DNA from 2 places in the Mycobacterium antarcticum genome. Region 2 is predicted to be linked to the other one. Evidence: predicted binding sites of a transcription regulator. Region 2 holds the regulator's gene; the other holds the start of a gene.
The links. Region 2 encodes LexA, which represses DNA repair genes until DNA is damaged. Its sites were predicted from a motif close to CGAACANNTGTTCG; they were not measured.

Region 1 (7,779 bases), 160 kb from region 2:
GCCGCCGAGCGGGCTCCGCGGGCAACGCGCGAGGCCGCCGAGAACGAGCTGTCGACCGCGCTCGCCGGGGTGGATCCCGCATCGCTACCGGTGGCCCTGGTCGCCGAGATGGCGGATGCCGAGGCGCGCGTGCTGCTGGGTCGCCGCTTTCACAACGACGCCGTGCGCGACACCCTTGCCCTGCGTGAGCGGCCCCTGGTGCGCTGGCTGCACCTCGGCGGAACCGCGCCCATGCCAAGTTATTTCGAGATCGCCGAGCGGGCCGCTCAACGCGCCGTCGGTCAGCAGGTCTACAAGCGCACCTCCGCCCGCATCATCCTGCTCGACGAACTCGGGCACGTCTTGCTGTTCTGTGGCTCGGATCCTGCGAGCGAGACCGCGCCGAGGTGGTGGTTCACCGTGGGGGGCGCCGTCGAGCCGGGCGAGACGCTGCCCGACGCGGCCGTCCGCGAGCTGGCGGAGGAGACCGGTCTGCGCGTCAGTAAGGCCGATCTCGTCGGACCGGTGTGGAAGCGCGACGCTGTCTTCGACTTCAACGGCGCCGTGATCCGCAGCGAAGAGATGTTCTTCATCTACCGGACCGTGCGGTTCGAACCGTCGACGGCCGGGTTCACCCCGCTGGAGAACCGCACCATCCACGGACATCGTTGGTGCGACGAAGGCACCATCGCGGCACTGGTCGAGGGCGGTGAGACGGTGTACCCGCTCCAGCTCGGCGAACTGCTCGCCGAGGCCAGCGCATGGACCGCCCCCGAGTCCGCTGGGCGGGTACGAGAGCTGCAATCAATCCGATAGTTGGCCGTAAGAACTGCGGATTCAAACCGACTTGGCTCGGCCACTAGACTGATTCAGTACTGATTTGAAGGAGATAGCCGTGCAATCCGTTGACCCCACGCAGAAGGGCACCGCCCGCGTCAAGCGCGGAATGGCCGAGATGCTCAAGGGCGGCGTCATCATGGACGTCGTTACGCCCGAACAGGCCCGCATCGCCGAGAGTGCCGGTGCGGTTGCGGTGATGGCCCTTGAGCGGGTGCCCGCCGACATCCGCGCCCAAGGCGGCGTCTCGCGGATGAGCGACCCCGACATGATCGAGGGCATCATCTCGGCGGTCACGATCCCGGTGATGGCCAAGGCACGCATCGGTCACTTCGTCGAGGCGCAGATCCTGCAGAGCCTGGGCGTCGACTACGTCGACGAGTCCGAGGTGCTGACGCCGGCGGACTACGCCAACCACATCGACAAGTGGAAGTTCACCGTGCCGTTCGTCTGCGGTGCCACCAACCTGGGCGAGGCACTGCGTCGCATCAGTGAGGGCGCTGCGATGATCCGCTCCAAGGGTGAGGCGGGCACCGGCGACGTCTCCAACGCGACCACCCACATGCGCAAGATCGGTGGCGAGATTCGTCGGCTGACCTCGCTGTCGGAGGACGAGTTGTACGTCGCCGCAAAGGAATTGCAGGCGCCCTACGATCTCGTGGTGGAGGTGGCGCGCGCAGGCAAGCTGCCCGTGACGCTGTTCACGGCGGGCGGTATCGCCACGCCGGCCGACGCCGCGATGATGATGCAGCTCGGCGCCGAGGGTGTCTTCGTGGGATCGGGCATCTTCAAGTCGGGCAACCCCGAGGAGCGTGGCGCGGCGATCGTCAAGGCCACCACCTTCTACGACGACCCCGACGTGCTGGCGAAGGTTTCGCGCGGATTGGGTGAGGCCATGGTGGGCATCAACGTGGAGGAGATCGCACAGCCGCATCGGCTCGCCGAGCGCGGCTGGTAGATACTTCGGCGGTGTCGATCGAAGAAATTCTCGATCTCGAGCAGCTCGAGGTCAACATCTACCGCGGTGGTGTCTTCAGCCCGGAGTCCGGTTTCCTGCAGCGCACCTTCGGCGGGCACGTGGCCGGCCAGTCGCTGGTGTCCGCGGTGCGCACGGTCGACCCGCGCTACCAGGTGCACTCGCTGCACGGATACTTCCTGCGTCCCGGTGACGCGAGGGCGCCGACGGTGTATCTGGTGGAACGGCTCCGCGACGGTGGCTCCTTCGCCACCCGGCGGGTCAACGCGGTGCAACACGGCGAGACGATCTTCTCGATGTCGGCGTCGTTCCAGACCGATCAGAGCGGTATCGAACACCAGGACGCGATGCCCGCGGCGCCGCCTCCCGACGATCTGCCGGGGTTCCGTTCGGGCGGTGCGTTCGACGATGCCGGGTTCGCGCAGTTCGCCGAATGGGATGTTCGCATCGTCCCGCGCGAGCAGGTGACGGTGTTGCCCGGCAAGGCTTCTCAGCAGCAGGTGTGGTTCCGTCACACCGATCCGCTGCCCGACGACCCGGTGCTGCACATCTGCGCGTTGGCCTACCTCAGCGATCTCACACTGCTGGGTTCGGCACAGGTCAACCACCCCGACGAGCGCATGCACCTGATGGTGGCGTCGCTGGATCACGCCATGTGGTTCATGCGTCCGTTCCGCGCAGACGAGTGGCTGTTGTACGACCAGGCGTCCCCGTCGGCATGTGGCGGCCGCGCGCTGACCGAGGGCAAGCTCTTCAACCAGTACGGCGAGATGGTGGCGTCGGTGATGCAGGAGGGTCTCACCCGCTACACGCGCGACTTCACCCTGCCCGCCACGTGACGGTGCGAGTCGGGGTCCTCGCCCTGCAGGGGGATACGCGCGAACACCTGGCGGCGCTGACCGAGGCCGGTGCCGACGCGGTCACCGTGCGGCGACGGGCCGAGCTGGAATCGGTGGACGCCCTGGTGATACCGGGCGGCGAATCGACGACGATGAGCAAGCTGCTGCGCGAGTTCGAACTGCTCGAGCCGTTGCGTGCGCGACTGGTCGACGGGATGCCGGCCTACGGGTCGTGCGCGGGCATGATCCTGTTGGCGACCGAGATCACCGATGCCGGCGTGCCCGGCCGCGAGGCGTTGCCCTTGGGCGGGCTCGACATCACCGTGCGGCGCAATGCCTTTGGCAGACAAGTTGATTCGTTCGAGGAAGACATCCCCTTCGAAGGGCTGTCGGGTTCCGTGCACGCGGTGTTCATCCGAGCGCCGTGGGTCGAGCGAATCGGGCCGTCGGTCGAGGTGTTGGCCAGAGCCGGCGGGCATCCCGTCGCCGTGCGGCAGGGCAAGACGATGGCGACGGCGTTCCATCCGGAGATGACCGGCGATCGTCGCGTGCACCGGCTGTTCGTCGACTCCCTCTAGCGAGACGCCCCCGAAACGCGACGACGTAGACTGGACGATCACACTTCGCAGTTGACCGAAAGCGAGTAGTACCTGCATGAGCGGCCATTCCAAGTGGGCCACCACCAAGCATCAGAAGGCCGTCAAGGACGCGCGCCGCGGCAAGGAATTCGCGCGGCTGATCAAGAACATCGAGGTGGCGGCCAGGACCGGCGGTGGTGACCCGTCGGGCAACCCGACGCTGTACGACGCCATCCAAAAGGCCAAGAAGACGTCGGTCCCCAACGACAACATCGAACGCGCCCGCAAGCGTGGCGGTGGCGAGGAGGCGGGCGGCGCCGACTGGCAGCCCATCACCTACGAGGGCTACGGACCGAACGGCGTGGCGGTGCTGATCGAGTGCCTCACCGACAACCGCAACCGCGCCGCCAGCGAGGTGCGCATCGCGATGACGCGCAACGGCGGGAACATGGCCGACCCGGGTTCGGTGTCCTACCTGTTCAGCCGCAAGGGCGTGGTCATGCTGGAGAAGAACGGCCTGACCGAGGACGACGTGCTCACCGCCGTGCTGGAGGCGGGCGCGGAGGACGTCAACGATCTCGGTGACAGCTTCGAGGTCATCTCCGAGCCCACCGACCTGGTCGCCGTCCGCTCCGCACTGCAGGATGCGGGCATCGACTACGAATCGGCGGAGGCCAGCTTCCAACCGTCCGTCTCGGTGCCGGTCGACGTCGAGGGCGCCCGCAAGGTGCTCAAGCTCGTCGACGCGCTGGAGGACAGCGACGACGTGCAGGACGTCTGGACCAACGTCGAGATCTCCGACGAGGTCGCGGCGCAACTCGACGAGGACTGACCGCTAGCCGCTCAGCACCGACATGGCCTCCTCGATCGAGGCGTCACCGGAGATGAGCTCGAACGTCACCCCGCTGGTACTCGGGGCGTCGAGGAGCGCGACCAGCATTGCCGCCACGTCCGCCCTCGGGATGCTTCCCCGCCCGGTCGAGGCGGCCACCCGGACCCGGCCGGTGCCGGCGTCGTCGGTGAGAGCACCGGGCCGCACGATGGTGGCGTTGAGCGCCGGCCTACCGCGGACCGCCTCGTCGGCGGCGGCCTTGGCGGTGAGATACGCGGCGAAGACCGGGTCGCCGGTGTTGTCCGCCGGCTGGCTGTCGGCCCCCATCGCCGACACCATCAGATAGCGACCGACGCCCGCGGCTTCGGCGGCATCGGCCAGCAGGATGGCGGCGTCGCGATCGACGGTGGTCTTGCGCTCGATCCCGCTGCCGGGGCCGGCGCCCGCGGCGAACACCACTGCGTCGGCGTTCTGCAGCAGGGCGGCCAGCTCGTCGACCGACGAATTCTCCAGGTCCACGACGATCGCCTCGGCGCCAGCGCTCCGCAGATCCTCACTCTGGTCGGCGTTGCGGATCAGGCCTGCTACCGAGTCGCCGCGATCGGCGAGCATCTTCTCCAGCGCGAGCGCGATCTTGCCGTGCCCACCTGCGATGACTACGCGCATCATTTCCCTTCGTCGGTGGCGAACACCTGGGAATCATCGGCGAACGCCTTGAACTCCAAGGCATTCCCAGCTGGATCGAGGAGAAACATGGTCCACTGCTCACCTGCCTGCCCCGCGAAGCGAAGGTACGGCTCGATGACGAACGCGGCGCCGCTACCGCGCAGCCGCTCGGCGAGCCGGTGAAACTCGTCGACGTCGAGCAACAGGCCGAAGTGCGGCACCGGGACGTCGTGGCCGTCCACGAGATTGTGCGCGGGCGCGGCTCGGCCAGGCGCCAGATGGGTGACGACCTGATGTCCGTGCAGATTCCAGTCGACCCACGATTCGGCGCTGCGGCCCTGCGGCAGTCCGAGAACGGTGCCGTAGAAGTGGCGTGCCACGTCGAGGTCGTCGACGGGTATGGCGAGATGGAACCGCGGAATGGGAGAGTTGAGGACGGTCACCCATCCAAGTTAACGCTTGGCGATCCCCCTGGCCTGAACGGTGATCCTGACAGGAGGTCGACGAAGTGGCACAGCGCGTAGTCGACGGGGTCGTCCTCGTCACCGGAGCCAGCTCGGGAATCGGCGCGGGTATCGCCGCGCGATTTCATGCGCGGGGAGCCCAGGTCATCATCTCGGGCAGGGACCGGGCACGGCTGGAGTCCGTGGCGGCTCGACATTCCGGGATGTCGGTGGTCGTGATGGACGTCGCCGACCCCGAGTCCGTCGCCCGAGGGCTGGCGGACGTGGCGGCGGAAACCCCACATCTGAGCACCCTCGTCAACAACGCGGGGATCCAGCGGCGGCTCGACTTCACGGCCGCCGAGCCGCCCGGACCCGCGGACATCGCCTCCGAGATCGCCACCAACTTCACAGGGCTCATCAACGTCACCGCAGCGGCACTTCCGCTGCTACGTCGGGCTCCTCGCTCGCGCGTGGTCCACGTCGGCTCTGGTCTGGGGTTCGTCCCCTACGCATCGGCCCCCGTCTACTCCGCGACGAAGGCCGCGGTGCACTCCTTCACAGTGAGCCTGCGACGGCAACTGGCCGGATCGACAGTCCAGGTCGTAGAGATCATCCCCCCGGTCGTCGACACGCCACTGCACCGCGACATGCCATCGACGCCCCCCATGGCGATGTCCCTGGAAGGCTTCCTCGACCGGGCCATGCGGGGCCTGGATGCAGGAAGGGACGAGATCCCGATCGGGCTTGGACGTGTCTCGCAGATCGGGGCGCGGGTGGCTCCCAAGCTGTTGTTGGCGCTCATCAACCGCGGCGGCTAGGTCCCTGGTGCTAGATCACGGTGGGCGTGTCCCTACCGCGCGACATCGCCGAGCGCCGATAAGGTATCGAACAGCTGTTCGGGAGTCGGGAGCGTTCGTGGGTAGGGAGTCGCAGTGCGGGTGATGGGCGTCGACCCTGGGCTGACGCGGTGTGGGCTCTCGGTCATCGAGAGCGGCCGCGGTCGGCAGGTGATCGCGCTGGACGTCGACGTCGTGCGGACCCCGTCGGATCAACCGCTGCAGAAGCGGTTGCTCACCATCAGCGACGCCGTCGAGCACTGGCTGGACACCCACTGTCCCGACGTGCTCGCCATCGAGCGGGTGTTCGCCAACCAGAACGCCAACACCGCGATGGGCACCGCGCAGGCGGGCGGCGTCATCGCCCTCGCCGCGGCGAGGCGTGACATCGACGTGCACTTCCACACCCCCAGCGAGGTGAAGGCTGCCGTGACGGGCAACGGTCGCGCCGACAAGGCTCAGGTCACCGAGATGGTCACCAGAATCCTTGCCCTGCAGACCAAACCGACGCCCGCCGATGCCGCGGACGCCCTGGCCCTGGCCATCTGCCACTGTTGGCGGGCGCCGATGATCGCGCGGTTGGCCGAGGCCGAGGCGATGGCCGCCGAGCAACGCCGCAAGTACAAGGCCAAGCTGAAGGCGGCGACGTGATTGCCTCGGTGCGCGGGGAAGTGCTCGACATCGCCCTCGACCACGCCGTCATCGAGGCTGCCGGCGTGGGCTACAAGGTCATGACGACGCCGACCACGCTGGCGACGCTGCGGCGCGGCACGGAGGCTCGGCTGATCACCGCGATGATCGTCCGCGAGGACTCCATGACGTTGTACGGATTCGCCGACTCCGAATCGCGCGATCTGTTCATCACGCTGCTCTCGGTCTCCGGCGTCGGGCCGAAGATCGGGTTGGCCACCCTCGCCGTCTACGACGCCCCGACGTTGCGGCAGGCGCTGGCCGACGGTGACGTCACCGCGCTGACCCGCGTGCCGGGCATCGGCAAGCGTGGTGCCGAGCGCCTGGTGCTCGAGCTACGGGACAAGATCGGGACGGTGACGTCCGCCGGCGCCGGCGGGGCGTTCGGCGGGCACGCGGTGCGGGGCCTGGTCGTGGAAGCCCTTGTCGGGCTTGGGTTTGCGATCAAGCAGGCCGAGGAGGCCACAGACCGGGTCCTCGCGGAGGACGCCGAGGCGACGACGTCGAGTGCGCTGCGGGCCGCGCTGTCGATGCTGGGGAAGAAGTAGCGCGTGGGGAGGTTCGACGAAGACGATCACGAAGACACCTCCGACCGTGAGGTGTCGGCGGCACTGACGGTGGGCGAGGGTGACGTGGACGCCAGCCTGCGTCCCCGCTCGCTGAACGAATTCATCGGCCAACCCCGGGTGCGCGAACAACTCCAGCTGGTGCTTGAAGGAGCCAAGAACCGCGGCGGCACGCCCGATCACATCCTGTTGTCCGGCCCGCCAGGCCTCGGCAAGACGTCCTTGGCCATGATCATCGCCGCCGAACTCGGCACGTCGCTGCGGCTCACGTCCGGTCCCGCCCTGGAGCGCGCCGGCGATCTCGCCGCCATGCTGTCCAACCTGGTCGAGCACGATGTGCTGTTCATCGACGAGATCCACCGCATCGCCCGCCCCGCCGAGGAGATGCTGTACCTCGCCATGGAGGACTTCCGCGTCGACGTCGTCGTCGGTAAGGGGCCCGGTGCTACTTCGATACCCCTCGAGGTCGCTCCGTTCACGCTGGTTGGTGCGACGACCCGATCCGGCGCCCTGACGGGACCTCTCCGCGACCGC
Region 2 (7,779 bases):
GCAGCGACCTCCAGGGCATCAAGACCCGCGCCGTCAAGCAGGAGGACGGCAGCTGGGTGCTCAACGGCTCGAAGACGTTCATCACCAACGGCATTCACGCCGACCTGGTGATCGTGGTGGCCTGCACCGACCCGGACAAGGGCGCGCTGGGCTTCTCGCTGTTGGTGGTCGAGCGGGGGATGGCCGGCTTCGAACGCGGCCGCCATCTCGACAAGATCGGCATGGACGCCCAGGACACCGCCGAGCTGTCGTTCACCGACGTTCAGGTGCCCGCCGAGAACCTTCTCGGTGAAGCAGGCCAGGGTTTCGTCTACCTGATGCAGAACCTGCCGCAGGAGCGCATCTCGATCGCGATCGGCGCCGCGGCGGGGATGGAGGCCATCCTCGAGCAGACCATCCAGTACACCAAGGACCGCAAGGCGTTCGGCAAGCCCATCGGCAGCTTCCAGAACACTCGATTCCTGCTGGCGGAGCTGGCCACCGACGCCACCGCCGTGCGGATCACGGTCGACGAGTTCATTCGGCTGCACCTCGACGAGAAGCTCACTGCCGAACAAGCCGCCATGGCGAAGTGGTGGGCAACCGAGAAGCAGGTCTATCTGATCGACCGCTGTCTGCAGCTGCACGGCGGGTACGGCTACATGCGCGAATACCCCGTGGCCAGGGCTTATCTTGATTCGCGAGTGCAGACGATCTACGGCGGAACGACCGAGATCATGAAGGAGATCATCGGCCGCAGCGTCGGTGTGTGACCCGCCCCTTCTCGCGACACTTTCCTCGGACGGGTTGGATATCCCTCAAGATGGACGTCGACTGACGCAGAGTTGACGAACGCGGAACTCAAGGGAGTCCGGCACAGCTCGCTGGGAGGACGCAATGACGGGGCTTCGAACCCGGGTGAGCAGGACGATCGGACGCACGGGCGCCGGCGTCGTAGCGGTGATGGCTGCCGCACTGCTCGTCGCACCCCTCGCGGTGGCGGCACCCGAGGATGACGCCGACGCGGCGATCACGTCGGCCTGGGATGCAGGCGGTGGCGCAGGCGGTCCACTGGGCATCAAGGACGGTGGCGTCTACCCGGTGGGTGCGGGTTTCGGCCAGAACTTCGCCGGCGGCAAGATCTTCTTCACCCCGGACTCCGGCGCGCACGCCATGCGGGGCGCGATCCTCGACGAGTACCAGTCGTTGGGGGGTCCGGGTGACGGGGACCTCGGATTTCCGACCATCGACGAGGGTGACGGCAAGGCACCGGGCAGCCGCAACACCACGTTCAGTGCTGCCGACCGGCCGGTGATCTTCTGGACCCCGGACACCGGCGCGCACGTCGTTCGGGGCGCCATCAACGCCGCGTGGGACCAACTCGGCGGCTCGGCGGGTGTGCTGGGCGTTCCGACGGACGACGAGAGCTATCGCGGTGACGACGTCAGCCAGACGTTCTCTGGCGGACAGCTGACGTGGAATCGGAAGACGAACACCTTCACGACGACGCCCCCGGAGCTGGCGGACCAGCTCGGAGGGCTGCAGGTTCCCGGCGACGTGACCACGGCCATCGCCGCGGCGCGAAGGTCGGCTGGCGGGCCCCTGGGGCCCCTCGGCGCCGCCGACGGCGAGCAGTACGGCATCGGCACCGACGGCGCGGGGCAGAACTATGCCGGTGGGAAGATCTTCTACAGCCCCACGACCGGTGCCAACGTCCTGACCGGACAGGTACTGGCCAAGTACGAGAGCGTGGGCGGACCCGAGGGCGATCTCGGCTTCCCGACGAGCAGCGAAGACGACGGCGGCCTCGCGCCGATGAGCAAGATCGCGAGCTTCGCCGCCGCCGATCGGCCGGTGATCTTCTGGACACCCGACTTCGGAGCCGTCATCGTGCGCGGGGCGATGAACGCCGCGTGGACGAAGCTGGGCGGAGCGACCGGGGAACTCGGCGCGCCGACGGCCGACCAGACCGAGAGCGATGACGTCGTCACGCAGAAGTTCTCCGGTGGCGCCATCTCCTGGAACGGGAAGACCAACGCGTTCACCACCGAGCCGCCCAGTCTGCAATCGCAGCTGCAGGGCCTGGAGGTACCGGGCGGTGCTGCTCCGCAGGCGCAGGGTGCTGCCGACACCCCGTCGGAGGGAGATTCGACGTGGTTCCGCCCGAACTGGTGGTGGCTGCTCGGCATCGTGCCGGTCGTGGTGCTCATCGGGGTGGTGGCGGCGGCCGTCCTGCTCAATCGGCGCAGGCACGACGACCGGGCACCGTTGGACGGCTTCGACGGCGATTATGAGCACGGCGAATACGACGATGATTACGACCACGATCGCGACGACTTCGACTCCGGACCGATCAGCACCGCCAAGTCCGAGGCCGACGAGCGGCGGAGTGGCTGGGCGATGCCCTCCGGCGAGGATGACGACCTTCCCGCCGACGATCGGCATGGCGTGGCCGACGGTTTCGCGGCCGACCTGTCCGCGGATCAGGACGTGATCGACACCGCGCCGACACCGATCGTCACGTCAGGCGAGGAGCGGGAGACGGCGTGGTTCGCCGCCCTCGACGACTCTCACGACCCTCGGGTCGACCAACCCGACGATTACGAGCACACCGAGGTGCAGGCCGAAGTGGTACCCGATCCGGATCCAGAGCTGGAGCCAGAGCTGGAGCCGGAGTTGGAGCCGGATCCTGAGTTGGAGCCGGAGCCGGACAGCGGGCCGCCCAGCGGTCGGCACGCAGCGATCCAGTTCACCGAGCCAGTGGTCGCGGAGACGTCGCTGCGACTGGCGATGGACGACCCCTTCGACGCACCCGCCGGCTATCCGATCAAGGCCGACACCAAGACGGGGCTGTACTGGATGCCCGGAACGGGCCAGTACGACCGCGCCAGGGCCGAAATCTGGTTCGCCAGTGAAGAGTTCGCCTTGACGAACGGCTTCACCAAGGGTTAGCCGGCCGTCGGCCGCGAGTATTAGATCTTGCGGATGACGGTGACGACCTTGCCGAGGATGGCCGCGTCGTTACCGGGGATCGGGTCGAAGGCCGGGTTGTGGGGCATGAGCCACACCTGACCACCGGTGCGCTTGAAGGTCTTCACGGTGGCTTCGCCGTCGATCATCGCGGCGACGATGTCGCCGTTGTCCGCCACGTTCTGCTGGCGGATCACGACCCAGTCGCCGTCGCAGATCGCGGCGTCGACCATCGACTCGCCGACCACCTTCAACAGGAAGAGCGACCCTTCACCGACGAGTTCCTTCGGTAGCGGGAACACGTCTTCGACTGCCTCTTCGGCCAAGATCGGTCCGCCGGCGGCGATGCGCCCGAGCACGGGGACGAAGGTGGGTACGGGCAGGGCGTCGGAGCCTGCGACGTCGGTCGTGACGACCGGCCCCGCCAACCGCGAGGGATCGTCTGCGGACCGCACGTCGACCGCGCGCGGTCGGTTGGCGTCGCGACGCAGGTAGCCCTTGCGTTCCAGCGTGCGGAGTTGGTGCGCGACCGACGACGTCGAGGTCAGGCCCACGGCGTCACCGATCTCGCGGATGCTGGGCGGGTATCCCCGCGTGGTGACCGAGCTCCGGATGACCTCCAGGATGGTGCGCTGACGTTCGGTCAGGACCGTGTCGTTGATGTCACTCATGGCGCCGAATGTAGTCCTACCCGAGGGCAGAATCAAACATGTGTTCGACGCGTGTCGTGCCAATTCTTTGGCCGGGCGGACGTGTCGGTGGGTCGCGATACCGTTTGCAACAGTTCGATCACATGTTCTAGTCATCGAACACCTGAGCGATTAGCATTCGAACACAGGAGCGAACGGACACCATGCGAAAGGCCCGCCAGATGACCATCATCACCCGAGAAGACCCCACCGATCTCGTCGTGCGGCCCATGCGGCCGGTGCGCCGGACGACGTCTGCCGCGAGGCGCGGGCCCCAGCCGCACCGGCCGGCCGGCGCACCGCTGAACTACCGCGGCACCGGAGTGCTGATGTCGCGCGCATCGCACCGGCGCAGGCCGGTGACCCCGCTGGCCACCGTGATGTTGGCGCTCGTCGCCGCGGCCATCACCGTGTGGCTCGGCCTGGTTGCGCAGCTCGGCGGAACCCACGAGTCACCGGCACCCTCCCCGGCGCGGTTGGCCGTGGTTCAGGTGCAGGCAGGCGAATCGCTGGAGCAGCTGGCGCAGAGGATCGCACCGGACGCTGCGGTCGGTGCGATAGTGGCCGAGATCCGCGATCTCAACGAACTGGACTCCGCGGCGGTCGACGCCGGGCAGTCGCTCATCGCGCCGGTGGGTTGATCCGCAGCATGCGCCGTGAAACGCACTGCCGTGCAACGGTACGCTCGTATGCGACCGGAGTAAGAGCACGCGGCGAAGGAGCGGAGATGCACTGTCCGTTCTGCCGTCACCCGGATTCGCGGGTGGTCGACTCCCGGGAAGCCGACGAGGGTCAAGCGATCCGGCGCCGCCGCTCCTGCCCGGAGTGCGGGCGCAGGTTCACCACGGTGGAGACGGCCGTACTCGCCGTGGTGAAGCGCAGTGGCGTCACCGAACCGTTCAGTCGCGAGAAGGTCATCAAGGGCGTTCGCCGGGCGTGCCAGGGGCGCGACGTCGATGACGATGCCTTGAACCTGTTGGCGCAAAAGGTGGAGGATGCCGTTCGGGCCGCCGGGTCACCCGAGGTGCCCAGCAACGAAGTCGGCCTGGCCATCCTGGGCCCCCTCCGTGATCTCGACGAGGTCGCGTACCTCCGCTTCGCATCGGTGTACCGCTCGTTCTCGTCCGCTGCCGACTTCGAACGCGAGATCGAGGCGCTGCGCGCCCATCGCGGCGTGCCGTCTCCCTGACCGATCAGTCGAGCCGACGGACCCCGTCTTCGACGACACGTCCCGCGACGTCGACCCATCCCTCGGCACTCCACGTGGTACGGAGCTCCGAACCCTGGCCCTGGGTGATGACGAGGTCGCGACTCAGCTGTTCGGTGATGCGTACCGCGGCCGCGCCGGTCGCCTCGTCCTCGGGAATGCCGATGTTGTTGGCGAACAGCCGTGACCGAATGGTTCCCGCCGACTCGTCGATCCACGCCCAGACGTAGTGACCGACGTCGGCGTCGAAGTCGTCGGCTCCGGCCGCGAGCACGTCGTCCACCGATGCCAACCGGTGCATCGCGAACTCCGGCGCCCACTTTGCCCTGGCGCTGATCACCGTGACCTCACCATCCGGCCGGTCCTCGTACCTCACCTGGACGACGCCCGCAGGCACCTGCAACGTCTTGACCGGGGTGCCGCGCTGCCTCAGCCACCACGATGCGCCAACGGTCGGATGCCCCGCGAACGGCAGTTCCGTGACGGGCGTGAAGATGTGCGCCGTGGTGGTACCCGCACCCGGAGCCGGCAGATCGATGAAAATAGTTTCGCTGTAACCCAATTGGGCGGCGATCCACTGCCTCTCGGCGGGCGGCGCCAGGCTGGCGTCGACCACCGCGAGCGGGTTTCCGTAGTCGCCGTTCGGGCTGGTGAACACGCGGACGACGTCGACGTTCAAGGCCATGGGCAAATGCTACGTGGCGCTGCGCTCGTCGGCCCCCATGGCATCGAGCACCGCGACGCGGGTGTCGATGGAACCGGTGAGACCACCCTCGCTGGCCCCGGCACGCAACAGGTCGCGCAGCATGTCCTGGTCGTAGACGGCCGGGTCGGTCGAATCGATGAACTTCTCCACGACCTCGACGAAGCGGTCGGGATCGTCGTGGAAGGGGAAGTGGCCGGACCCCTCGAACACCTCGAGTTGCGCGCCCGGCATGGCGGCGTGCGCCATGCGCGCGTGACTGACCGGGATCACCGAATCGCGAGAACCCCAAATCAATTGCACGGGAACCGATTCCGTCAAATAACATCGATCGAGCATGGTCACCACCTGGCCCCGCCAGTCGACCACCGCGCGCAGGGTCCTGGCGAAGGCGGAGGACGCCGTCGGCTCCGGGAGGTCGGCGAGGATGCGCAGGACGTGGGGCAGGTCGCGACCGAGACCGGTGGTGCCGAGAAGTGGGCCGCCGACCCGACCGAGCAGATGCAGTGCGGGTAGCACCATCGGCAGACGCAGCAGCGCTAGCGCCTCACTCCCCAACGGCAGGGAGGCGATCCGGAAGGCGACGTTGACGTCCCTTGTCACTCCGCCGGCCCCGACGAGGATCAGTCGATCCACCAACTGCGGGAACTGATAGGCGAATTGCATGGCCACCCCGCCGCCGAGCGAATGTCCGACGACGGTGACCCGGTCGATGTCCAAGACGCTGAGCAGGTCGCGCATGCCGTTCGCGTAGGCAGCAACCGAGTAGTCGGCGCGGGGCTTGTCGGACTTGCCATGGCCCAGCAGGTCCGGAGCGATCACCGTGAACCGTTGGGCGAGTTTCGCCTGCACGGTGCTCCAGGTCGTGGAGTTGTCGCCGATGCCGTGGATGAGCAGGATGGCCGGCCCCGACCCGGCAATCCGGTACGCGCGTCGATACCCGTGGATGGTGCGGTAGTGCAGCGTCGGGCTGAGCTCGCGCACGGGCCGCAAGTTGGGCTGTCGCTTGGTCACCGATCACCAACTTCGTCGTCGGGCCCTGGGTCAGGCGGCCGATCAGGACCCGGTGTCGCCGCCCCCGTCAACCGAATCGTCTCCGGTCTGCTCGGCGAGGAAACGCTCGAATTCGGCGCCGAGTTCATCGCCACTGGGCAAATCCTCGTCACGCGCCAGTAGCGATCGATTCTCTTGGGCAGCAACGAACGCATCGTACTGGTGCTCCAGGGCCGTCACCACTTGAGCGACTTCGTCACTGGAGGACACCTGTTCGTTGATCTTGTCGTGCACCTCTGCGCCGGCCTCGGCGAGTGACCCAAGCGGAAGTCGCAGCGACCCGGTCTTGGCAACCTGCGTCAGCAACGCATCCGCTGCCGGTGGATAGTCCGTCTGTGCCAAGTAGTGCGGGACGTGCACGGTGAATCCGACCGCGTCGTGGCCATGCTGGGTCATGCGGTACTCGAGCAGATTCGACACGCTGGCGGGCACCTGCACCTCGCCGACCCACGGCTGGTGGCCGGCGATCAGCTCCTTGTTGCCGGAGTGGGCGGTCATGGTGATCGGGCGGGTGTGCGGCACCGCCATCGGGATGGCGCCGAGGCCGATCACCTGGCGGACGCCGAGTCGTTCCGCGAGCAGGCGGACGGCGGTGATGAAGCGTTCCCACCGAAGGTCCGGTTCGAGACCGGCCAGCAGCAGGAACGGCGTGCCGACGCTGTCGTGCAGCGCGTAGAGGTTCAGCTCGGGGTCGTCGTAGTGGGTGAAGTGGTCGGTCTTGAACGTCATGAGCGGCCGACGCGAGCGGTAGTCGAGCAGCTCGTCGATCGCGAAGGACGCGACCAGCTCGGTGTCGAGGGTGTCCTTGAGATGCGTCGCGGCGATCTTGATGACGTGCCCGGCGTCGGAGAACCCTTCCAGGGCGTGGATCATGACGGGTCCACGCCCGTCCTCCGACGACAGCTGAGGAGCGGGGAACTCCAACTCGTAGATCCCAGTCTGTTCGGGTTGGTAGTGCTGACCCGGCCCTTCTTCGTGATCGGCCATTCTGCCTCACCACCTCCTGACGTCCAGTGTCCCGTACTTCGGGGATTTCTCCCGCACGGCCCCATGCAACGGTGGAACCCTCTGGCGACAGCGGCCATTCCGTGACCGCTGCCGCATTCGGTCCCGTGCGGCAAGATCGGTGATCGTGCGCCGCGCCAGGGTCTTGCTATGGGTGGCGATCGCGACGGCGT

Region 1: a site for LexA is predicted at 6,039-6,052, ahead of ruvC (crossover junction endodeoxyribonuclease RuvC). Genes of this name have one in related genera too.

What each region holds. Positions count from the first base shown of each region.
Region 1 covers NZ_AP027291.1:3,395,060-3,402,838, reverse strand. Annotated here, with positions in the region: gene QUE68_RS16650 (NUDIX hydrolase) at 1-795, shown strand, start outside; gene pdxS (pyridoxal 5'-phosphate synthase lyase subunit PdxS) at 926-1,774, shown strand; gene tesB (acyl-CoA thioesterase II) at 1,786-2,631, shown strand; gene pdxT (pyridoxal 5'-phosphate synthase glutaminase subunit PdxT) at 2,628-3,209, shown strand; gene QUE68_RS16630 (YebC/PmpR family DNA-binding transcriptional regulator) at 3,286-4,041, shown strand; gene QUE68_RS16625 (NAD(P)H-binding protein) at 4,045-4,707, opposite strand; gene QUE68_RS16620 (VOC family protein) at 4,707-5,150, opposite strand; gene QUE68_RS16615 (SDR family oxidoreductase) at 5,216-5,971, shown strand; gene ruvC (crossover junction endodeoxyribonuclease RuvC) at 6,086-6,640, shown strand; gene ruvA (Holliday junction branch migration protein RuvA) at 6,637-7,227, shown strand; gene ruvB (Holliday junction branch migration DNA helicase RuvB) at 7,231-7,779, shown strand, end outside.
Region 2 covers NZ_AP027291.1:3,560,025-3,567,803, reverse strand. Annotated here, with positions in the region: gene QUE68_RS17520 (acyl-CoA dehydrogenase family protein) at 1-752, shown strand, start outside; gene QUE68_RS17515 (LGFP repeat-containing protein) at 877-2,931, shown strand; gene lexA (transcriptional repressor LexA) at 2,952-3,620, opposite strand; gene QUE68_RS17505 (LysM peptidoglycan-binding domain-containing protein) at 3,821-4,279, shown strand; gene nrdR (transcriptional regulator NrdR) at 4,366-4,827, shown strand; gene QUE68_RS17495 (PhzF family phenazine biosynthesis protein) at 4,832-5,530, opposite strand; gene QUE68_RS17490 (alpha/beta fold hydrolase) at 5,540-6,562, opposite strand; gene QUE68_RS17485 (proteasome assembly chaperone family protein) at 6,605-7,588, opposite strand; gene QUE68_RS17480 (trypsin-like serine peptidase) at 7,734-7,779, shown strand, end outside.